DNA from 2 places in the Alkalihalophilus lindianensis genome. Region 2 is predicted to be linked to the other one. Evidence: riboswitches for the same ligand, from Rfam matches in the RefSeq annotation. Region 2 holds a riboswitch; the other holds the start of a gene.

Region 1 (12,246 bases), on a different contig from region 2:
TGCGAATACAGCGTGTGAGATCTTACTCCAACATCCTTCTGTGAATCCAAAGAGTGTGCACGTACTTGGATTTTCAAGAGGTGGGGTAATGGCATTGCTTGTTGCTCTAAAGCATAAAGAAGTCGCTTCTCTTATAAGTTGGAATGGGGTAACGGATATGTTTTTAACGTATGAGGAACGTGTTGATTTACGAAGAATGATGAAAAGAGTCATTGGGGGAACGCCTAATAAATATCCAGATCGCTATCGATTTAGGACTCCGCTTGATCAATTATGTTCTATACAATCCTCTGTACTAATCATTCACGGTGCTAAGGATCAGCATGTATCAATTGAGCATGCTTATCGACTTGAGAGAGCTCTATTAGAACAAAGCAAGCATGTCGATACATGGTATTACTCTACATACGATCACCATTTCCCACCGAAAAGGCAACAACAAATTCTTCAACAGGCTGCACAATGGATGAAACAACAAGTGAAAGAATAACGGACGGTTTATACATGTTTAATTATTTTCAAATCGGTTAGAGATACATATACCATAAAAGATGGAAGGGTGAGAAAGAATGGCCACTGTAACAGCTGGATTTCAAGTTTTACCAAATGGAAAAGACATGAAAACGGATGGAGTGATTCCGAAAATTGTAGAAGTCGTTCAAAATTCTGGACTCACTTATCATGTAGGTCCGATGGAAACAGTCATTGAGGGTGATATTGATGATGTGCTAAGTGTCATTAAAACCGCTCAACAAGTCGGGATTGATGAAGGTGCTCAAGAAGTCCTAACAAATATTAAGCTTCATTACCGTGAAGATGGTGTATCGATTAAAGAAAAACTAACCCATGTAAAAGAAGGATAATCATTTAAAAAAAAATAGAAAAAGCCAAGTCGTGTAAGGCGACTTGGCTTTTTCGTGGGAATGGTATGATTAATAAAGAAATATTATAGTGTTGGACCTGCCTGTTTAATATCGTCACTTACGTTAGAGAACTTTTTGAAGTTCTCTTGGAAATCAGCAGCTAGTTGCTTTGCTTTTTCATCATAAGCAGCTTTATCAGTCCATGTATCACGTGGGTGTAATACTTCATCAGGTACACCTGGGCAGTGTAGGGGAACATGAAGACCAAAGATAGGATCTACTGATGTTTCAGCTTGACGAAGCTCACCTTGTAATGCAGCTTGAATCATTGCACGTGTATATGGTAAGTTCATACGTTTACCAACACCGTACTCTCCACCTGACCAGCCAGTGTTCACTAAGAATACCTGAACATCATGTTGAGAAATTTTCTCTCCTAGCATTTCTGCATAGCGTGCTGCAGGAAGTGGAAGGAAAGGAGCACCAAAGCATGTTGAGAATGTTGCTTCTGGTGAAGTAATGCCACGCTCAGTTCCTGCTAGCTTACTTGTGTAACCTGATAGGAAATGGTACATAGCTTGTTCTTTTGTCAGTTTACTGATAGGAGGCAATACGCCAAATGCATCAGCAGTTAAGAAGATAATGGTATTTGGATGTCCAGCAACACTCGGCGTAAGCGCATTTGGAATAGATTCAAGCGGATACGCTGCGCGTGTGTTTTCTGTTAACACGGTATTATCAAAATCAGGTAATGCTGTTTTTTCATCTACGACAACGTTTTCAAGAACCGAGCCAAAACGAATCGCATTCCAAATTTGTGGTTCTTTTTCTTCTGAAAGGTTGATGCATTTTGCATAGCAACCACCCTCAATATTAAATACGCCATTAGAAGACCAGCCGTGCTCATCATCACCGATTAGGTAACGGTTCGGATCTGCAGATAGAGTGGTTTTTCCTGTACCTGATAAACCGAAGAATAAAGCGACATCGCCTTCTTTACCTGTATTAGCTGAGCAGTGCATAGAAAGAACATTTTGTTCAGGAAGCAAGAAATTCATCACTGAGAAGATTGATTTTTTCATTTCACCAGCATATTCAGTGCCGCCAATTAATACGATGCGTTCTTCAAAAGAAACAATAATAAATGTTTCAGAACGAGTACCATCTACTTCAGGGTTTGCTTTAAATGTAGGTGCTGATACAATGGTGAAGTCTGCAATTGTTTCTTGCTCTAATTCTTCATTTGTCGGTCGAATAAATAATTGTCTAGCAAATGCTTGATGCCAAGCAAATTCGTTTACAACTTTTAAAGATAAACGATAGTTTTTATCTGCACCTGCATAGCCCTTTGAAACAAACAATTCTTCTTTAGTTCCTAAATGATCTAGAACTTTTTTATATAATTTTGTAAATACATCCTTCTCAATTGGTTGGTTAACAGGTCCCCAAGCAATTTTGTCAGCTACACTTGGTTCGTTGACAATGAACTTATCTTTTGGTGAACGTCCTGTGTACGTACCGGTTGCTACACTTAATGCACCAGAAGCAGTCAAGCTACCCTCTTTACGCATAAGTGATTTCTCAACTAAAGCAGAGATCGGTAAGTCATGATGTGCGTGCTCACTATTCAATAATTGGTCAAGTTCTGATGTAAGGCTTAAAGTAGTCATTGTCGCAAAACCCTTTCCTATTTAAAGTAAATATCTTTAATTTATATGTGTCATCTCGTCTATGTGAATTAGTATAACACATTATATCTATTAGTCTATACTAATGTGAAAGTTTTTTTGGAAAATGATGCAATGAACCAGAATGTATTGATTACATGCTTTGTGAGAACTGCATAGAGAAAGGGTTTATAGGGTGTTAATTCACCTAGCGGTCAGGCTCATGAATGATTACCCATGCATACGAAAGAAGAATGATGTAAAGAAAAAAGTCTGAACGAACCCCTTAATAATAGAAGAAAAGGGGTTTGTGTGTTGTTGCTTTTTTGAGAAATAGTGTAGATGGTTTGTGTGATTAGTATAACCTATTATCAACAAAAGAAGATGCCTCTAAAAGTACGAATATTAGTGAATTTAGCAGTGTTGTTGACATAGTTTTATATGTACGTTATGATATGTCGCGAACGGATACTCTTATCCAGAGTAGGTGGAGGGACAGGCCCGAAGAAACCCAGCAACCAACACTCACGCCATTCGAGTGAAAAGGTGCTAACCTGCAAGGCAGCTGCCTTGAACGATAAGAGGCGAAAGGTAAACATTTCAACCCTTTTCCTCGTCGGAATAGGGTTTTCTACGTTTATATACGTCTTAAACCGTTTTATCACCAATTGGATGAGGAACGAGTGCCGTCTCAAATCATTCGCATATAATAATGGTTATGTGCATAGGAGGAATTTGAACATGGTAGAAAAGAAAAGTCGTCATTTATTTACTTCAGAATCAGTAACAGAAGGTCATCCGGATAAAATCAGTGATCAAATCTCTGATGCGATTCTTGATGACATCTTATCTAAAGATCCAAATGCACGTGTTGCATGTGAAACATCAGTAACAACTGGTCTTGTATTAGTTGCTGGTGAAATTACAACAAGTACGTATGTTGACATTCCTAAGGTTGTTCGTGAAACAATTAAAGGAATTGGTTATACTCGTGCGAAGTATGGTTTCGATGCGGAGACTTGTGCTGTATTAACATCAATCGATGAACAGTCAGCAGATATCGCACAAGGTGTTGACCAAGCACTAGAAGCTCGTGAAGGACAAATGACGGATGCAGAAATTGAATCGATTGGTGCTGGTGACCAAGGTTTAATGTTTGGTTATGCTAATAATGAAACAAAAGAACTTATGCCTTTACCAATCTCATTAAGTCACAAATTAGCACGTCGTTTAACGGAAGTTCGTAAAGAAGAGATCCTTCCTTACTTACGCCCTGATGGTAAAACACAAGTAACGGTTGAATACGATGAAGATGGAGTACCAGCTCGTATTGATACGATCGTTATCTCAACTCAACACCACCCAGAAGTGACACTTGAGCAAATTCAACGTAACTTAAAAGAGCATGTCATTAAACCAGTCGTACCTGCTGAACTAATTGACGAGAACACTAAATACTTTATCAACCCAACAGGTCGTTTCGTAATCGGTGGACCTCAAGGAGATGCTGGTCTTACAGGACGTAAAATCATTGTTGATACGTATGGTGGTTATGCTCGTCATGGTGGCGGAGCTTTCTCTGGTAAGGATGCTACAAAAGTAGACCGTTCTGGTGCTTATGCAGCTCGTTATGTAGCGAAAAACATCGTTGCAGCTGGACTAGCTGACAAGTGTGAAGTACAACTTGCTTACGCTATCGGAGTAGCGCAACCTGTATCGATTTCAATTGATACATTTGGAACTGGAAAAGTATCTGAAGAGACACTTGTTCCACTTGTTCGTGATAACTTTGATCTGCGCCCAGCTGGAATTATCAAAATGCTTGACCTACGTCGTCCAATTTATAAGCAAACTGCTGCTTATGGTCACTTTGGTCGTACAGATATCGAGCTTCCATGGGAGCAAACAGATAAAGCTAACACGCTTAAAGAGCAGGCTGGCCTATAATTAAATAATACGTAAGAAGCAAAGCACAATTTCTCCGTGGAGAAGTTGTGCTTTTTGTCTTTTGTTTACGTCTTTTAAAAAGGGGTAAATGAGAGGTAGACACACTTCTAGGTATGCTTTTCTTCAAAAAAGACCAGACTAAGCATTAAGAGGGAGGTGGACTATTATGGCACAAGATGTATTATGTGAAGTGAATAATTGTGTGCATTGGGCACATGGTAACCAATGTGAAGCAGATAAGATTTATGTAATCAGCCATAAAGGAAAACAAGCAGATCGACAAGAAGAAACAGATTGCAAAACATTTGAACCAAGTTAAGAGTATAAGAAGAGGGCATTAAGGTGCCTTCTTTTTATACTCTTAGTATTGAGAATGAGAATTGATATTATTCATAAAACGAAAAAAGTACCTGATTTGAGGCAGGGACTTTTTTTGGCCTATACGCATTGAAATGAAGAGATTCTTCTTAAGTCGATTCCGAAATTTACCCAACGGAAAAACCACCATCTATATCCAGCCACTGAGTTCCGGCCAACAAAGGTAGGGAAGAACCAAAAAGATTCACCGTTCGTTAACCGAATAAATGTAAACCGAAATAAACAACGATTAATGGCTCCTGGATCAACAGCAAAAGCTTGTGGTCAAGATGGAGCGGGTGGAATCATTTGTGGCGGTGGTCCAAGTAGCGCTTGTCGATCTAAGGGTGTTTCATATTCGTTTGTTGTCATTGGGTAATAGTGATATTGATCATAATGGTTTGGATCATATTGAAACATATGTCACTCCTCATCCAAGAAGATAGGTTTTATCTAAATCTTCTAATACCCTATCCAGATGCCTAGGATAGAGTGCAACAATGCTTAGTATTTAAGCTAGGTGTTTCGTTCGGTGACTGCTGTTGCTTGCTTTTTCATATTCAGAAAGTAGGCGATCGAATATCGCTTCCCATGACTGTGTTCTGGCATAGGCTCTTGCCTCTAAATTCATGTGTAGACGTTTTGTGGGCTGTGTTAATAATTCGGTGATTGCATTTACAAATGAGAGCGAATTACCTGCTTCACAAATCATGCCTGTTTGGCGATGACGGACGATCTCTTTTACGCCACCTTTATTAGCTACAATAGCGGGAGTGCCTGAAGCAAGGGCTTCGAGTACTACATTTCCAAATGTTTCAGTTTGAGAAGGAAAAATAAAGAGGTCAGCAAGTGCATAAATAGCTGCTAGTGCTTCTCCGTTTAAATACCCGGTAAAAGTTACATGGTCACCAGTGAATTCATCCTTCATTTCACGAAGCATGGGACCATCTCCGACATAAATCCAATGAATCTGAGCCCGTAACTCACTAGGTAACTGGCGCATAATCTTTTTTAAGGTTGCAAGGTCTTTCTCTGGAGCCATGCGACCAACATAAAGGAGAATGTATTTTCTCTCTATAGAATAAATGTCATATAAGAAACCTTCTTTCTTCGATGGTTGATATTGGTGACAATCCACACCTCGGCTCCAAATATCGAGCCGATTAAGTCCTTGTTTATTGAGGTGATCCCTCGTTTCTACAGAGGGAACAAAGACTTTCTGGCAACTACCATAGAACCAACGTAAGTATGACCACATCACTTCTGTTAAGAAAGTGAGCTTATAGTAATGAAGATAATAATCAAAATGAGTATGATAAGAGCCAATTAAAGGAATGTGATGTTTTTTACTATAATGAAGACCTGATAGCCCGACATTAAATGGAGTAGTGACGTGAATGACTGTGGGTGCAAAAGCAGATAGCTCTTTTTTCATTTTTAACGGGTTGGGCCAGGCGATACGACATTCTGGGTATAAGAAAAAAGGATAGCTTGTAAAAGAATGAATGTTACTTCTAAAGTGGTCTCCTCGTTCTAGGTGATCAGGTACAAATAAATGATAATTGATATTGCGGCTTTCCAAATGAGTGACTAACCTAGTTAACGTTCTTGCAACCCCATTCACTTGTGGACTATACGTATCAGAAAACAATGCGAGATTCATGAAACATTCCTCCCGAATATGAATTGGTCTAGCGCTTATTCCATTTTCTTAAACTCCAAGGATTAGTCTAATAGTGATCATGCAAATTGCTCCTGTTATAAATCCAAGAAGAGCACCAATTAAAACATCAGACGGATAATGTAAACCTAAGCTAATGCGTGAAACTCCAACGATTATAGCGAGTAAAAGCAGGAAGATAGCATAGCTAGGAAATAAAAGCATAAAAGGTGTACAAAGGGAAAAGATAGCAGTTGTATGACCAGATGGGAAAGAATGATCTTTTAATGGATTAGAAATCACATTAGATTCATTCACTGTAAGGTAAGGTCTAAATCTCGGAAGGTAGTGTTTCATTAATCTTACAATCATATGACTCGTGATTAAGGAGATCATTGCAGCCCATGTCGTCATAAAGACGGTTCCCTTCGATGAAAAAAGGAGGAAAAACAGTGAGAGCACAGTCATAGGTGCACTGCCAAGATGAGTAATAACATGCATTGGCATCATCCACTTGTGGTGTTTGTTTACTAGATGAAAAAGATGAATATCAGTTTCGTATAATCTGGACTTACTGATTATCATGTACATCACCTCTAGTTCTTTTCTCTAGTGTAGGGGAGAATTGTTGAGGAAGTATCAAGTGTAGTTTAAAAATTTGTGTAGGTTATTTAATGAGTCTTAATGAATAATGACAAAGAATGGTTATATTCGCTAGTTGACGACAAAAACAGTCTTCAAAAAGGCTTGAAGACTGTTCAATCGTCTATTTTTCATTTTCGTTTTTGACTTGTTTGTAGTGTTGGCCTTTTTCCACATATTCACGTCTGATTCTTGTCATATCCTTAAAGTCTTCTTCTGTTAATTCACGAACGACCTTAGCGGGGCGGCCAAAAGCCAGAGTGTTAGGCGGAATTTTCTTCCCTTGAGGAACGAGACTACCTGCTCCAATAAAGGCGCCCTCTCCAATCTCTGCTCCGTCAAGAATAATCGAACCCATTCCAATTAAAGCATTTTTACGAATTGTGCAACTATGTAAGAGTACCTGATGTCCAACTGTGACATCATCTTCAATAATAAGCGGGTATTTAGGGCTTTGATGGAGCATCGATTGATCTTGTATATTGACTCTCTCTCCAATTATTGTTGGGGAGACATCCCCGCGGATTACCGTTTGAAACCATATGCTGCTTAAAGCTCCAATTGTAACATCGCCTGTGATTGTGACGTAGTCTGCAATAAAAGCACTTTCATCAATTTTGGGCCATTTTCCTTCATACGGATAAATCATTTTTCACACATCCTTTTGATTTTATCAAAAAACCGCTATACTAATTTTAACGTAAATTTCCATCAGCATGCTATAAAAATTATAAAAGCATCCATTGAGCAAGGGGGAACTTAGTTATGTGGAAGTGGGAAATTTCAGAGCCGCGTGGTGTAGTGGTAATGATACATGGAGCAGGAGAACATCATGGGCGTTATATGTGGCTTGCAAAAAAGTGGAATGAACATGGCTTTGATGTCATCATGGGGGATCTTCCAGGTCAAGGTAAGACTCGTGGCAAACGTGGTCACGTTCAATCATTTAGCCAATATTTAGATGCAGTTGAAGAGTGGATCACAGAGGCTAGAAAAAAAGATTTACCGATTGTGTTATTTGGCCATAGTATGGGTGGATTGGTAAGTGTAAGGGCATTAATGGAGCGGAGTCATGCCCACATCGTGGCGGTCATTTTATCATCTCCTTGCTTAGGTTTGAGTCGTCCACCAGCTAAGACAAAAGCTCTCGCAACAAAACTTATCCATCGCTTTGCTCCAACTTTTAGTGCGAGCTCAGGGCTGCGTACCGAGCATTGCACACGTAACGAGGAAGTAAGAGAAGCTTATCTTAAAGACGAACTGCGGGTCACTCGGGTGAGTGCAAGGTGGTATCAAGAGCTAACAAAAGCGATGCATCTTGCTAATCGTTACCCTGAGAAGATGCCTAATATTCCTATTCTAGTAATGCAGTCCGGAGAAGACTATATTGTCGATCAATTAGCAGTAAGAGATTGGTTTGATCATTTACTTCTTACTGAAAAGCATTACAAGGAATGGGAAGGGCTTTATCATGAAATTTTTAATGAACCTGAAAGAGATGAGGTCTTTCGTTACGCGATTGGCTTTGTTAATATTTTGCTTCCATAGCAGGAGGGCAGGAGCGAAAAGAAAAGCTATTAACCTAATGGTAGCTTTTCTTTTTTTAGATTGTCTATAGTTAGACACGACCGATTTATTGTTGATAGCTCCTATTTATGCTAATGTACTAGTTATGGAAAAGTGAATGGAGGAGAACACTTCAGATGAAAGTCCCTACAAAGCCAATTCCGATTTTAATGAATATTTACCGTGATGTGATCCCAACTGTGAATCGTTATTTTAATCAATGGATTGAGAAAGCCAAGACTATTCCAGATGATGAATTACGTGCTCAAGCCCTAGATGCTCTTAGCAGAAAAAAGTTCCACTGCGAAGGTGGAGGGGTTTATGGATTAGTCGCACGAGATCGTTTTGACGAATTAATTCAATTTATTATCGCCTACCAAATTATGTGTGATTACTTAGATAATTTATGTGACCAAAGTGATTCTCTTGATCCAAAAGACTTTCGAGCTCTACATAATGCACTACTGACAGCTCTCACACCAGGAGCGCCACTTGAGAACAATTATGAGTTTCGTAATGAGCAAGAAGATGGCGGCTATTTACATGCTTTAATTGAGACATGTCAACAAATTCTAGCAACATTTCCATCCTTTAAAACGATGCAGCCAGCAATGCTAGAGCTAAGTGGCTATTACGGCGATCTTCAAGTGTACAAGCATGTGAAAAAAGAAGATCGAATCCCGATGCTTGAAGCTTGGTTTGAGAAACATCGTCATCAAATGCCGGAGATGACGTGGTATGAATTCTCAGCTTGCACAGCTTCTACTTTAGGAGTATATACACTTGCTACTTACTCAACAAAACCAGATATGACCCAAGAAATGGCCGAGACATTGAAAGCGGGCTACTTCCCTTGGGTACAAGGCGTGCATATTTTGCTTGATTATTTCATAGATCAAGAAGAAGACATTGCTGATGATGAGTTGAATTTTTTGTTTTATTATGAAAGTGAAGAAGAAATGATTGAGCGTTTTCGCTATTTTGTCAAAAAGGCTGAAGAAAGTCTTTCTACTTTACCAGACCCGAAATTCCACCGCATGATCTATCAAGGGATTATCGCGATTTATATTGCGGATGAGAAAGTTCAGGGTAATAAAGAAATGAAGAAAAAGTCAAAGAGAATGATTCAAGCCGGAGGACTCCCAACACTTATCTTTTATTTAAATAGTTGGGTTTTTAGAAGAAGCTAGATCCATTAGCTGCAGTGAGATACACCTTACTGCGGCTTTTTTATTTAAGGGGGATAAAGGTGATAATAGAAGAGAAGAAAATTGTACTCATTACAGGGACAAACAGTGGCTTTGGACTTTTAGCTACACTAGAGTTAGCTAAGAGAGGGTATCAAGTTGTTGCAACAATGAGAGACTTGTCAAAAAAAGACTTGTTAATAGAACGTGCCAAGCAATTGAATATAGTGCAATCTATAGATGTTGTCAAATTAAATGTTACGTCTGAAGATCAAATTAATGCAGTGAAAAAACATATAGAAGAGCAATACGGTAGGCTTGATGTATTAATAAATAATGCAGGATATAGTGTAGGAGGAATGACCGAACAATTAGAAATTAGTCAGTGGAAGGAGCAGCTTGATACGAATGTATTCGGCGTTGTAGCCATCACCAAAGCATGTTTGCCATTGTTGAGAAGAACTCAGGCGGCAAAAATAATTAACCTTGGTAGCATTAGTGGTCGCATCGGATTTCCTGGATTAGCTCCCTATGTCACATCTAAATTTGCTTTAAGTGGATTTAGTGAATCGCTTCGGTTAGAATTACTCCCATTTAACATATCAGTCAGTCTAATTGAAGCAGGTTCATTTAAAACAAATATTTGGGACAAAGGGCTTGCTGGAGTTCAATCACAGAGAAATGATGAGTACGGACCATTTCTGAGGAAAATTTACGATGAAGCAGAGCAAACGGCTAAAAGTGCAGCTGATCCAGAGGAAGTCATTAAGCTCATGGTAAAGATAAGTGAAGCTCAGAAACCGAAATTTCGTTATCAAGTAGGTAAGGGCGTTAAGAAATTAATCTTTTTTAAAAGTGTCTTACCTTGGTTTGTGATTGAATGGTTTGTGAAAAGAAGGTTGATGAAGTGAAAAAATCCCACTCTAGCCTAATGACTAGCAGTGGGATTCATGATTATAAGTGTTCGTATCCGTTAACGACTAAATCAAGCTTGCCAGTATCAGGGCAAATGACAAGACCGTGTACAGGGATTTTTCGAACAAAGAGTGGGTGGTTGTTAATAACATCCACACTATGAGCAACATTATCCTCTACTTTCTCAAATCCCGTTAAAAATCTTTTTACATCAATACCTGAATACTCGAGCATCTCAACTACATCTAAGTCTAAGCCTCGTTCTTGTGCTTTTTCTAAAATGCCATCTGATTCAAGCCCAGCCATCCCACATCCGTGATGGCCTACGACGAGAACTTCGTCAGCTTGTAACTCGTATACAGCGACCAAAATACTTCTCATAATACTTCCAAACGGGTGAGAGATAACAGCACCGGCATTTCGAATGATCTTAGCATCGCCGTTTTTTAAGTCCATTGCATTGTGAAGTAGTTCAACAAGACGAGTGTCCATGCAAGTTAAGATAACCAGTTTTTTATCTGGAAATTTCGTTGTTTGAAATTGTTCATATTGCTTCGTATCAACAAACGATTTGTTATAGTCTAATATAGAATCAAGAATAGCCATGTAAGAACACTCCTTTTTCGGTCTCGGAATTATAGATTGATAAAGCAAACTTCTTGTTGCGAGAGAAGGGATTTTTTTCTAGTAAATAGAATGGATCTCCTTCTATTAGTTATCACGAAATCATAAGAATTGTCAATCTATCTCTTTTCAATAGCGACAACAAATGGTGGGTGATTTGCTTGATTAATGAACGAATAATTTAGCACATGGGCCTTCTTTTGATCTAGATTTTCTACATAATGGAGGAGGTGATCCCTTTCCACTGCTCCTTCAGTGTGACCGTGGTAGATAACAAGAACTATGACTCCTTCTTTTGGCATTAGTTCTAAAAGGGCTTCGATTGCTTCGATCGTTGTATCTGATTGCGTAACAATCGACTTATCTCCACCAGGTAAGTACCCTAAATTAAAAATGGCGCCTTTTACCCGTGCGTGCTGATCAGAAGGAATAATGGTGGCAATATGTTGATGTCCGCTTTGTGTCAGAGTGACACGGCTTGACACCTCTGCCTCATCTAATCGTGCCCTCGTATTGAGGATGGCAGTCTCTTGGACATCGACACTATAAACATGACCATTTTCCCTCACTAACTTTGCTAGAAATAGACTATCGTGACCATTACCAGCTGTGCAATCAACAGCAATATCTCCAGGAGAAATACTGCGCTCAAGTAAAAATCTAGCAAATGGAAGTACACCTAACAGTTTCATCTTACTTTTCAACCTCCATTTTGAAAAACTTTCCTTGCCAGGTATCTCGACGCTTTAGTTCAGCTTCTATCGCATTAAACACTGTCCATTTCTGTGTACTCCACATGGGGCCAATCATTAAGTCAG
Region 2 (12,246 bases):
AACTCACATTTAAAATATGCGGCAAACGATCATTTTGGTCTCCATTAATCACAAAGCTTATATTCATGTTTGTAAATGTATCAAAAAAGACACGTGAATAGCGAAGATAACGCTCACGTTTTTCGCTGGCAGTTTCTAGCGTTAGTTCCAACGCTTTACTAAAGCCAACAATAGCTGCTACATTTTCCGTACCAGCTCTTCGCTTACGCTCTTGTTCTCCCCCAAATAATAACGGTTTTAAGGTGATTCCTTTTTTCGTATATAAAAGGCCAATTCCTTTTGGACCATTGATTTTGTGAGCGGATAAGGACACCATATCTACAGGAAGATCATCAAGCTGTAATTCCATAGAACCGCAAGCTTGAACCGCATCTGTATGAAACACAGCTTGATGATCACGTAACAATTCACCAATTTCAACAATTGGCTGAATCGTTCCTACTTCATTGTTTCCATACATAATCGTTACAAGAATCGTATCCTCACGCAGTGCACTCTCAACTGCTGCCGGATGAACTTTCCCTGCCTCATCAACTGGTAAATACGTCACTTCAAAACCACGTTGTTCTAATTCCTTGCAAGCGTGTCCGACCGCATGATGCTCAATCATTGTTGTAATAATATGTTTTCCTTTAGCTTCATGCCCAGTAGCATAGCCTAGAATCGCCATATTATCAGCTTCCGTTCCTCCACTCGTAATCGTAAGCTGATTCGCCTTAGTATGAAGAAGTTCAGCCATTGTTTGGCGGGCTTCATCAACTGCTTGACGTGCAGCACGTCCGATATGATGAATGCTTGACGGATTTCCAAAATGCTCATAATAATACGGCAACATCGCATCAACCACACGAGGGTCGATAGGCGACGTTGCTGCATGGTCAAGATAGATAGACTCCATCGTTGATCACCTTCTTTATTTGTTAAATGTAGAACATATAATATTCTTGTTTGCCTTTGTCTTCATAATTCGCCAGATCATCCAATGTCGTGTTATCAAGTACATCTTTTACTGCATCACGAATTTTTATCCATAGATCACGTTTTGCTGGCTCCTCATCATCCATGACCTCAACAGGACTAATCGGCCCTTCTAGCACGCGAATAATGTCTCCGGCTGTAATCTCTTTTGCATCCTTTGAAAGCATATAGCCGCCATACGCCCCACGTACACTTTTCACTAACATTGCATTTCGAAGCGGCGAAATGAGCTGCTCAAGATAATGCTCAGATAAGTTATATTCCTTTGCTATTGACTTTAATGAAACCGGACCTTCACCTGATTTTTTAGCTAATGCCATCATGATGGTGAGTCCGTAGCGTCCCTTGGTTGAAATTTTCATTTCTTGACCCTCTTTCTATCAAAATATCGACGATTCGCTGACATTGTGGCATCGTAAACCCTACTACTGATCCAATGCCAAAACAAAATAATAATGTTCCTATAAAAACAGGCCCACCGAGTAACCATCCAAATGAGAGTACAATCACTTCCATGGAACTTCGAACCCATTGTACCTTCCAGCCTGTGCGCAATGTAAGAGCAAGCATTAAGCTATCACGTGGTCCTGCTCCAAGACGTGGCGCAATGTATAAGCCAATCCCGTACCCAATCACTATAATTCCTATTACTAGCATAGCCAGTTTCAACAAGAAACCTTCAGGTGATGGTAAAATCCACAAAAAGATATCAATGAAAACTCCGACTAACACCATATTAATGAAAGCGCCAAATTGTGGCCATTTTTTTGTTAGTAAGCTTGTAAGACCAATAATAATAAAACCCATGATGATCGACCATGAGCCAACTGTTAACCCTAGTTGCATCGTTAATCCAATGTGCAAGACATCCCACGGTGCACTTCCTAAATCAGCCCGAATCATCATCGAAATCCCAAACGACATGATGATTAGACCAATCATAAATACCGCCCAACGAACAAAAAGCTTACTTGGCTTTCTACTTTTCTCGACTCCGCTCAAAGGTTACCCCTTCTCTCCTGCTAATTCTTTGTAATTATAGCATGAATTCCGAGTAGATTGGTGTCTAATCTACTTGCTAATCGGTTTCATTGGCTTTTTACAATCAATCCGCTACACTAGAGAGAAATGTTGCGTGCAATGGAGATGATTAGATGAAAAAAGAACCTCTTGCATATCGAATGCGCCCTAAAAAAGTGGAAGATATAATCGGTCAAACGCATCTCGTTGGGGAAGGAATGCTCCTACGTCGAATGGTGGACGTTGGTCAACTTTCATCCATGATCTTATACGGGCCGCCTGGTATCGGCAAGACATCAATTGCTACAGCCATTGCAGGGAGTACAGATACTCCTTTTAAATTGCTAAATGCAGTTGTTCATAATAAAAAAGATATGGAAGTAGCTGTTGCTGAAGCAAAAATGCACGGTCAGCTGATCGTGATCTTAGATGAGGTTCACAGGCTCGATAAAGCAAAACAAGATTTCCTTCTGCCTCATCTAGAAAAAGGCTTGATCATCTTAATTGGAGCCACTACCTCTAATCCTTATCATTCTATTAATCCAGCGATTCGTAGTCGCTGTCAAATATTTGAGCTTGAGCCTTTAACGCCTGAGGACATAAAAGTTGCCTTAACACGAGCAATAGACGATCAGGAAGTAGGCTTTGGCAAAGAAAAAATTGAGATCACAGATGAGGCACTCACCCACCTCGCTCATATGTGTGGAGGAGATGTACGCTCTGCCCTAAATGCATTAGAGTTAGCTGTTAAATCTACATTTGCAAACGAGGAGAGTGTTAAAAAAATCCCTCTCAAAACCGCTGAATCGTGTATCCAAAAGAAAAGTTTTCATCACGATAAAGATGGCGATGCCCATTATGATGTGTTATCCGCTTTCCAGAAATCGATTCGGGGAAGTGATGTGAATGCTGGACTTCATTATTTAGCAAGGTTGCTTGAGGCAGGAGACCTCACAAGTATCGCGAGACGGCTTCTTGTCATCTCCTATGAAGATATCGGCCTCGCTAATCCTCAAGCTGGTGCAAGAACGCTTGCGGCAATAGAGGCTGCCGAACGACTCGGGATGCCAGAGGCCAGGATTCCACTTGCCAATGCTGTCGTTGAGCTATGTCTTTCTCCCAAATCGAATTCTGCATATACGGCAATCGATGCCGCACTTGCTGATATTCGCCAAGGAGCCGTTGGTGATGTTCCTAAGCACTTGAAAGATGCCCACTACAAAGGGGCACAACAACTAGGTAGAGGCGTAGAATATCAATACCCACATAATTTTGAGCATGGCTGGGTAAAACAGCAATACTTACCCGACAAAATAAAAAAGGCCCGCTATTTCGAACCAAAACGAACGGGCAAGTTCGAACAAGCATTAGCTGATATTTACACAAAACTCGATCAACGTTAAAAGTCTGGCTGCATGATGCAGCCAGACTTTTTATTGATACATTTTCACTGCATGTAAGGGTAATTGAATCGTGAATGTTGTACCAACTCCCTCAATACTACTCACAGATATCTCTCCACCCAGTTCTTCAACAATACGGAAGGAGGTCATCAACCCTAAGCCTGTCCCTGTTTCTTTTGTTGTAAAGAAAGGTGTTCCAAGCATTTCAACTGTTTTCTCATCCATTCCGACACCCGTATCTTCAATGGAGATTTCAATCGTTTCTCTTTCACTATTCTCAGTAGCATTTAGAATTAACTTTCCACTTCCATCCATCGCTTCAAGTCCATTTTTGACAAGATTCATGACAACTTGATGAAGCTTACTCCGATCGAGATACACCGTTGGCATTGGTTCTAGATGCAACTTCATTGCGATCTCTTTCTCCGTTGCTTCTGGTTTATACAACGTATAAATATCAGTTAAAAGCTCACCAATATTCGTTTCCGATTTGGTGGAGACCGATTTTGGATTAGCCATCTGCAGTAGTTCACCAATAATCGAATTCACTCGGTCAATCTCTTTAATGATCACATCGTAATGAACCTTATGCTCACCCTTTGTCGCATCAGATTGATGGAAAATTTGCATGAATCCACGAATGGTTGTCAGCGGGTTACGAATTTCATGAGCGAAACCTGCTGCTAGTTGACCAACTAATTGGAGCTTTTCTGAGCGTACAAGCTCTTGCTCCATTTTGCGTTTATCTGTAATATCTATGAAAATCAATAAAACATCTTCTAACTCTTCTTTGTTATTAAGCTTTGGCAAGGTTGAGACACTTGCAAAGAAGATTCGTTTTTGACCATTAAAATAAAACTCAAACTCATACTTCTTATTAAAATCTTTATTATGCAGCACATCAGCTAGCTTTGAGTTTTCAATAAATTGCTCGAATGCCTTATTCGTCTCAATTACTTGATCAAGTGTTGACCCAATGACTTGCTCTTTTTCAAGCGCAAACAACTGCTCACACTGTCTATTAAACGTCGTAACTCGCTGACTACTTTGTTGAAAAGCAAGCACACCATTGTCCGTTGTTTCTAATATAAGCGTAGACTTACGGTGACTTTTCTCTCTTTCCACTAAGCGCCTTGTCATCATATTAAATGTTCTAGTTAACGTATCAACCTCATGATAAGCATCAGGTGCAAGTGGATAGACTTTTTTCCCAAATGCAAAGTCACTCGTTGCAAAAACAAGTCGTTGCAGCGGCTTTACGATATAAGATGATAACTTTAATACAGCAAAGGAAGTAATAAGAAGCACGCAACCAAATAAGATCAAGTATTTAATAATGAGTTCATTTACTGGAGAACTAATACGATCCTGTGGAACAGAGACCCCAACATACCATTCGTTATCAAATCCTTGAGCTTTAGCGACTCTTGCAAAGGTTTGAATCATATCGTTGCTCTTACTATGAAATAAGTTTCGGTTTTGGACCAAGCCTAATAAGGCCTCACTTGTTAATTCATTTTGCTCCAAATAGTTATATGAAAGGATTAAGTTCTCATTTGGATGTGCAATGAGATTTCCTTGATCATTCACTAAAAAAGCATACCCATCTAATCCATGACTTTTTTGTTGCTTACCAAAGTGAGCCAAACGTTCCCATAAAAAGTTTACATCAAAGATGGCGGAGACAACACCCAATGTCTCTCCTTCACTCCCTTTTACTTCGTGTGTTAAGACAAGCGCAGGCTGATTAATCACATCTGAATAAAAAATATCAGAAAAATAAATGCCATTCCCAGAAATCGTTTCTTGATACCAAGAACGATCATTGACATCCGTTCCTACAATGGTATTATCCAGGTCTACAGTGACAATTCCTTCTGTATTCACAAATATTGCCCCGTAATATACCGAGTGTGCATTCACAAATAATCGTAATTCTTCACGAATCAACTCTCTTGATTGCTCCGAATCTCGAAGCGTTGGATTGTTTGCTAGAATAATAACATCTTTCATTCGTTCATTTACAATATTCTCTATAGAAACAGCGAAGTTATCCGTCATTGTATACATCGTTTGATGAAGCTGTTCATTCATATCGATTTTTTGCGACTGAAATGTAATATAGCCTACAAATAATAAAGGCAGTAACGTCGCAAAAAAGAAGAAGAACAATAATTTTGCTCGTAAGGTTTTTATCATTTTGTACCCCTCGAATTTTGTCGAAAACTAACAAATAATTTTACCTTCTATATCTTACACGTTTCCCCCATATAAAAAAAGGTTCTTTCATACTTTTTCATAATGATTAGGCTTTCTTTTTTAAAAAGATCGAAGGATATCTCCACATTTTTCTATGAGCCTTGTATAAACCTTTCTTATTCTGACCATAGTAGCTAGTAACAAAAACTATTTATGGATTAGGAGTTGAACAGAATGAAAGTTAGACAAGATGCTTGGTCTCATGAAGATGATGTATTACTGGCTGAAACGGTGATTAAACATATTTGCGAAGGCAGCACACAACTGCAGGCGTTTGAAGAAGTCGGAGATGAATTGAATCGTACGTCTGCTGCTTGTGGATTTAGATGGAATGCTGTCGTTAGGCAACGTTATGTAAGACAAATTGCTGAAGCAAAAAAAGAACGGAAAGAAAGAAAGCGCGCGATGTCTTATTCCTATTTCACTCAACGAAAGCCACTGTGGAGTCCACCACCAACCATAAATGTACAACCATCACTACAACCAGCACCAAAAGAGATGTCACTAGATTCGGTGATTCATTATTTACAAAATCTTTCGCTCGAGTCAGACTCATCTTCTCTAGAAGAGGAAAATGCAGCTTTGATTAAGACGAATTTAGAGCTCATTAACCGTAATCGTGAGCTTGAAGGTGAAATTCAAAAGCTAAAACAAGATAGTTCGATCATTGAAGAAGATTACCAGTCTCTCATTCAAATCATGAATAGAGCACGAAGAATGGCAATCTTAGAAGATGAAGAAGCGCTCTCTAGTGCCTCCTTTAAAATGGACAAGAATGGAAATTTAGAAAAGCTCGCAAAATAGAGAAAAACATGCTTCCTATGAGTGGGAGCATGTTTTTTTATTGATTAACGATTGATTTCAATGCCATCTAATAATTTCGTGATAACATGACCAGCCATAATTAAGCCAGCAACAGATGGAACGAATGCATTTGAAGAAGGTGGCATCTTCGCCTTACGAATCGGACCTTCCTCAGCTTTTTGTGGAACAATTTCTTTACGGATATCTTCTCGTATTTTAATAGGCTGTTCATCAGAAAAGACAACTTCGATTCCTTTATGAATGCCATCCTTACGTAGCTTTGTGCGAATCACTTTTGCCATAGGATCATAGCTTGTCTTAGAAATATCCGTAATACGAAGGCGAGTAGGATCCATCTTATTAGCGGCACCCATACTTGAGATAATAGGGATTTTACGCTCTAAGCATTGTTTCATGAGGTGAATTTTATAAGAGATCGTATCACTTGCATCAACAACATAGTCAAGTCCATAGCTGAAGAACTGTTCATAGGTCTCTTCTGTATAAAACATTTTTAGAGCAATAACTTCACAATCAGGATTTATATCTGCAATCCGTTCTTTCATTAACTCTACTTTCTCGCGTCCTACAGTAGAGAGCAAAGCATGAATTTGACGGTTGACATTAGTAATATCTACATCATCTTTATCTACTAATACAAGACGGCCAACACCAGATCGTGCAAGTGCTTCAGCTGAAAAAGACCCAACTCCTCCAATACCTAGTACCGCTACTGTGCTATTTTTTAATTGGTCTAATCCATCATGACCAATAGCTAATTCATTCCGTGAAAATTGATGTAACATGTATCGTTTCTCCTTCCAAGCAAAAGGTTTATTTACCAGCTAGTATACCCTTTTAGTAGCATACTAAAAAGCTATCGATTGTCGGATTTGAATATATCACAGCATGATGAAAAAGTCTAAGGCGTTTCGTCACAAAAAGAAGCTAAATTGTTCAATTGAACAATTTAGCTTCTTTTCCCAGTTATGTAGGATAAGAATCCCAACTATGCCGTATTTGACTTACGCTTTGAACCTGCTCTCACAGGTGGGTGCACAGTGCTTATTATCTTACTTCCTTCCAAGAGTACACAAAGGCATGTAATCCAACAAACAACTACTTGCTCCCTTTTCAAAAGTGTTGGCTCAAAACACTCAGTTTTTACGTACAACGTAGGATTCTTATCTGTTGAACTAAATATAACATGACCGAAAACGACATGCAAGTATTTTATCTTAATTTTCTGTCATTTGTTTTTTTGTTCTTTTTTTACTCCTGTGGTACGGTAGATATAAACTTATTTAGGAGGCTTCATCTAGTTATGAAAAAAGCACTTGCCACCCAACGTTGTATCGAAATTAGTCAAGAAATTGGTTGGACTGAAAAGAGAATTGTTGAAACCTCGTATGATATGATGCTTTTTCCAGATCAGTTAACAGTAAAAGATGATCATTACCCTATTCAATCTATATTTGATATTTCATATCGTAAGAAACCCGAAAAAAATGCGATGGGCTTCTTGTATCTTCACACAAGCCGCGGAGTAAGGACTTATTATATTAAAGAAGAACCTACTGCTCTCATTGAAGCTTATCGAAATCTCATTAAACCCTAGTGTGATTAGAGCACCTTACTATGTTGACGACTTTTCACTTTATTGAGGTCACCACATAATTGATAAACAGGCTGATGGAGGTAATCGACTGCAGCATCCTTCACAATCCATGCCTCTCCCTCTGCATGAGGAATGGATTCAATGATGTTGATCGAATGTGCCTCAGCCCAGTGCAAGCATTCTCCGTAGCTTGCTTGATTGACAAACACCACATCATAACTAGCACTCTCTTTTGAATTACTTTCTGCTATAACAACTCGATCTCCTTTGTAGCGTTTGTGAAAAAGATAATCTTCAACCATACTATTAGCGGTAGCAGCACCTCCAGCCCCAGGCCCGACAAAAGCTAATTCATGAATATCTTCGCCGTAAATAACCACCCCATTTGTAACGCCATTAATGGAAGCTAACAGTTCTTCGTTCACCACAAATGCCGGCGATACAATGCCTTTAATCTCTCCCTCTTCAAGCCTCGAATCTCCTACTAATTTAACTTGGCAGCCGATATCACTTGCCACCTCTACATGCCAATTTTCAATCTCACTCACTCCGAAACGGCTTATCTGCTCAGGGTCAGCCCACTTCCCAAAACAGAGTCGGCTTAAGATGATTAACTTATACCATGCATCAAAGCTTTCAATGTCATCAGTAGGATCACTTTCAGCATAACCTAACTGCTGGGCTTCAAGTAACACATCCGCAAAACTGCGTCCTTTTTGAATCATTTCCGTCAACATATAATTAGTCGTTCCATTTAAAATCCCTCTCACTTGATTAATAGCTGTCGTTGCAAGTGTTCCACGAAGAGCATTTACAATTGGAACAGCTCCCGCCACAGCCGCTTCGTAACCATAAAAAGCTCCACCTGAAGTCGCTACTTTTTCAAGTTCTTCACCTTTTTGCGCCACAAGCTTTTTATTTGCGGAGATAACTGGAATTCCTTGCTCGAGAAAATAGTGAGTGTACGTAAAGGCTGGTTCAATACCTCCAATCGCTTCAAATACGATATCGTACTTTTGATGAGCTTTAAACTGTTCCCACTCAGTCGTGATGAAGACATCCTTAAGATTGGCACGATCTTTTTGACGGTCTTTTACCAAAATGGCTGTGATTTGAAACGGCTCCTCTATTTGCTCCTCAATGGTTTTACGGCTTTTTTCTAGCCGTCCATATACGCTTCCACCTACTGTACCAAATCCAAGAATCGCTACTTTTAACATAACTCTCTCTCCTCGCCTCTTATCTATCTCGTCTTAGCTTTATATCTAGAATTAAACAAAAAAAACCTTTCACTAAGGAAAGGTTTTTCTGCCTTCCCTTATCTACCAGAATGAATACATTCTGCTGAACGTAGCACCTTTGTTTGTATGGCATACAAACCGGTTGCCGGGTTTCATAGGGTCAGTCCCTCCACCACTCTTGATAAGGATGAGATCTCTATCTCATATTGTTTCGAATTTTCTATTAAAACTGATTATACGCATCACGAATTGAAGAGTCAATGGTTTTTTTCGTTTGTGCGAAAACGTAATGCGATTGCCACATAAAAAAAAAACCCGCTTGCGCGGGATGCGCTTTAGCGGGGCTCTATTTATTAAGCTTTTACTTTATCAGACTTCTTTCCAATGACCGATAAGTTTAAATCAATTAATTGATCAAGACTTACTTCACTTGGTGCATTGGTTAACAAGCAGCTTGCGCTTGCTGTTTTCGGGAATGCAATCGTGTCACGTAAGTTTGTGCGACCTGCAAGTAGCATGATCAAACGGTCAAGTCCAAGCGCAATACCGCCATGTGGAGGTGTACCGTATTCAAATGCTTCAAGTAAGAAGCCAAATTGTTCTTTTGCTTCTTCTTCTGTGAAACCAAGTGCTCTGAACATATGCTCTTGGATCTCACGCTCGTAAATACGTTGTGATCCACCACCAAGCTCATATCCATTTAAGACAAGGTCATAGGCTTCAGCACGGACTGCTGCAGGATCCGTTGCAAGAAGATCACGATCTTCTTTCTTCGGACTTGTGAATGGATGGTGAAGAGCGACAAAACGTTTTGCATCTTCATCATATTCAACGAGCGGGAAATCAACCACCCATAGGAAGTTATATACATCCTTGTTAATCAAGTCAAACTCTTTACCAAACTTCAGACGAAGAGCACCTAAGCTATCGAATACAACTTGTTTTTTATCAGCAGCAAAGAATAATAAGTCTCCTTCTTCACCGTTCATTGCTTCAAGTAAACTCTCTGCTTGCTCGCCTTCAAAAAATTTAGCCACAGGACCTTTAAGACCTTCAGCTTCTACTTTCAACCAAGCAAGACCCTTCGCACCATAAGGCTTCACAAACTCAGTTAGAGCATCAATCTCTTTACGAGACATTTTACTTGCTCCACCTTTTAAGTTTAACCCTTTTACAATGCCACCGCTGTTGATTGCACTAGTAAATACTTTAAAGCTAGAGTCAGCTACAACCTCAGAAAGCTCAACAAGTTCCATTTCAAAACGAGTATCTGGCTTATCTGAACCGTAACGATTCATTGCTTCATCATAAGTTAGGCGTTGCATGGGAAGAGAAATATCGATGCCTTTTGTTTCTTTCATTACTTTTGCCATCATTTTCTCAGTCATTGAAAGCAAGTCTTCTTTATCCATGAAAGATGTCTCAATATCAATTTGAGTAAATTCTGGTTGACGATCCGCACGTAAATCCTCATCACGGAAACAACGAACGACTTGGTAGTAACGCTCAAAGCCTGACACCATTAAAAGCTGCTTAAAGATTTGTGGTGATTGTGGCAGCGCATAGAACTCACCGTGATGCACGCGACTTGGAACAAGATAATCACGTGCCCCTTCTGGTGTACTCTTTGTCAGCATTGGTGTTTCAATCTCAAGGAATGCTTCATCATCTAAGAAGTTACGAATTAGTTTCGTCGTTTTATGGCGCAGCTTAAATGTTTCTTGCATATCAGGACGACGCAAGTCTAAGTAACGGTAACGTAGACGAACATCCTCAGAAGCATCCGTATCTGCTTCAATTTGGAACGGAAGTGATTTTGAAGCATTTAGAACTTCAACCTTTGTTACATGAATCTCAATGTTCCCTGTAGGAAGTTTATCATTTACTGTACGTTCCTCACGGGCTACAACTGTTCCTTCTATCTCTAGAACATACTCATTACGAACACGCTCAGCAATTTCTAATGCTTCTTTGTTTACCTCGGGGCTAAATACAACCTGAACAATACCAGAACGGTCACGGAAATCAAGGAAAATGACATTTCCAAGATCACGACGCTTTTGCACCCATCCTTTTAGTTGTACCACTTCACCTACATGCTCTTCTCTTAACTCTCCACAATGATGCGTTCTACCTATCATCTTATTTGCCTCCCTCAACTTGCTCTTTCATATATGTGATAAAGGTATCAAGTGCAACCTCGACTTGCTCACCTGTTTCCATGTTCTTAACATTAATACGATTCTCAGCAAGTTCATTATCACCAAGAATGGCTGTATAGCGTACATTTAGACGATCAGCTGCCTTAAATTGAGCTTTCATCTTTTTATCTAAGTAATCTTTATCACAACGAATGCCTGCTTGACGTAATTGGTATAGAAGCTCAACCGACTTTTCCTTTGCAGCATCACCTAAAGTCACGACAAAGCAATCGAGTTGATTACCGAAATCAGGCACTTTCCCTTGAGCTTTTAGCGCCATGATTAATCGTTCAATACTAAAGGCAAATCCAATTCCTGGTGTCTCAGGTCCTCCAAATTCTTGTACAAGCCCATTGTAGCGTCCTCCTCCACATAATGTCGTGATCGCCCCAAAGCCTTCACCTTCTGCCATTACTTCAAATGCAGTGTGGTTATAATAATCAAGTCCACGCACTAATGTTGGATCAATGACATATGGTAAGCCCATCTGATCAAGATGTGCCTTTACTTGTTCGAAATAAGTCGCTGATTCTTCTGTGTAGTAATCATGAATCGAAGGAGCTGTAGCCATTAATGGATGCTCACGATCTTTTTTACAATCAAGAATACGCAGTGGATTCTTCTCTAAACGACTTTGGCAATCAGAGCAAAACTCACTGATGTTTGGTTTAAAGTGATTAATAAGCGCCTCTCTGTGTGCATCTCGGCTTTCTTTATCACCT

The links. A riboswitch is a leader RNA that binds a small molecule or an ion and turns the genes downstream of it on or off. The one in region 2 is predicted to bind S-adenosylmethionine.
Region 1: another riboswitch for S-adenosylmethionine. It lies ahead of metK (methionine adenosyltransferase); the one in region 2 lies ahead of RYX56_RS16290 (homoserine dehydrogenase).

Annotation. Positions count from the first base shown of each region.
Region 1 covers NZ_JAWJBA010000008.1:54,887-67,132, forward strand. The annotation lists gene RYX56_RS18515 (alpha/beta hydrolase family protein) at 1-490, shown strand, start outside; gene RYX56_RS18520 (thiamine-binding protein) at 570-863, shown strand; gene pckA (phosphoenolpyruvate carboxykinase (ATP)) at 947-2,533, opposite strand; SAM riboswitch class I at 3,002-3,114, shown strand; gene metK (methionine adenosyltransferase) at 3,272-4,477, shown strand; gene RYX56_RS18535 (DUF1540 domain-containing protein) at 4,644-4,796, shown strand; gene RYX56_RS18540 (hypothetical protein) at 5,120-5,254, opposite strand; gene RYX56_RS18545 (glycosyltransferase family 4 protein) at 5,346-6,497, opposite strand; gene RYX56_RS18550 (phosphatase PAP2 family protein) at 6,546-7,079, opposite strand; gene RYX56_RS18555 (gamma carbonic anhydrase) at 7,261-7,785, opposite strand; gene RYX56_RS18560 (alpha/beta hydrolase) at 7,902-8,684, shown strand; gene RYX56_RS18565 (tetraprenyl-beta-curcumene synthase family protein) at 8,840-9,892, shown strand; gene RYX56_RS18570 (SDR family oxidoreductase) at 9,952-10,800, shown strand; gene RYX56_RS18575 (beta-class carbonic anhydrase) at 10,844-11,410, opposite strand; gene mnmM (tRNA 5-(aminomethyl)-2-thiouridylate-methyltransferase MnmM) at 11,548-12,120, opposite strand; gene mnmL (tRNA modification radical SAM protein MnmL/YtqA) at 12,122-12,246, opposite strand, start outside.
Region 2 covers NZ_JAWJBA010000006.1:25,033-37,278, reverse strand. The annotation lists gene RYX56_RS16335 (cysteine desulfurase family protein) at 1-898, opposite strand, end outside; gene cymR (cysteine metabolism transcriptional regulator CymR) at 921-1,340, opposite strand; gene RYX56_RS16325 (YczE/YyaS/YitT family protein) at 1,285-1,980, opposite strand; gene RYX56_RS16320 (replication-associated recombination protein A) at 2,133-3,401, shown strand; gene RYX56_RS16315 (ATP-binding protein) at 3,432-5,600, opposite strand; gene RYX56_RS16310 (RsfA family transcriptional regulator) at 5,835-6,464, shown strand; gene RYX56_RS16305 (tRNA threonylcarbamoyladenosine dehydratase) at 6,509-7,270, opposite strand; RNA gene ssrS (6S RNA) at 7,463-7,649, opposite strand; gene RYX56_RS16295 (hypothetical protein) at 7,789-8,082, shown strand; gene RYX56_RS16290 (homoserine dehydrogenase) at 8,088-9,302, opposite strand; SAM riboswitch class I at 9,398-9,511, opposite strand; gene aspS (aspartate--tRNA ligase) at 9,677-11,464, opposite strand; gene hisS (histidine--tRNA ligase) at 11,466-12,246, opposite strand, start outside.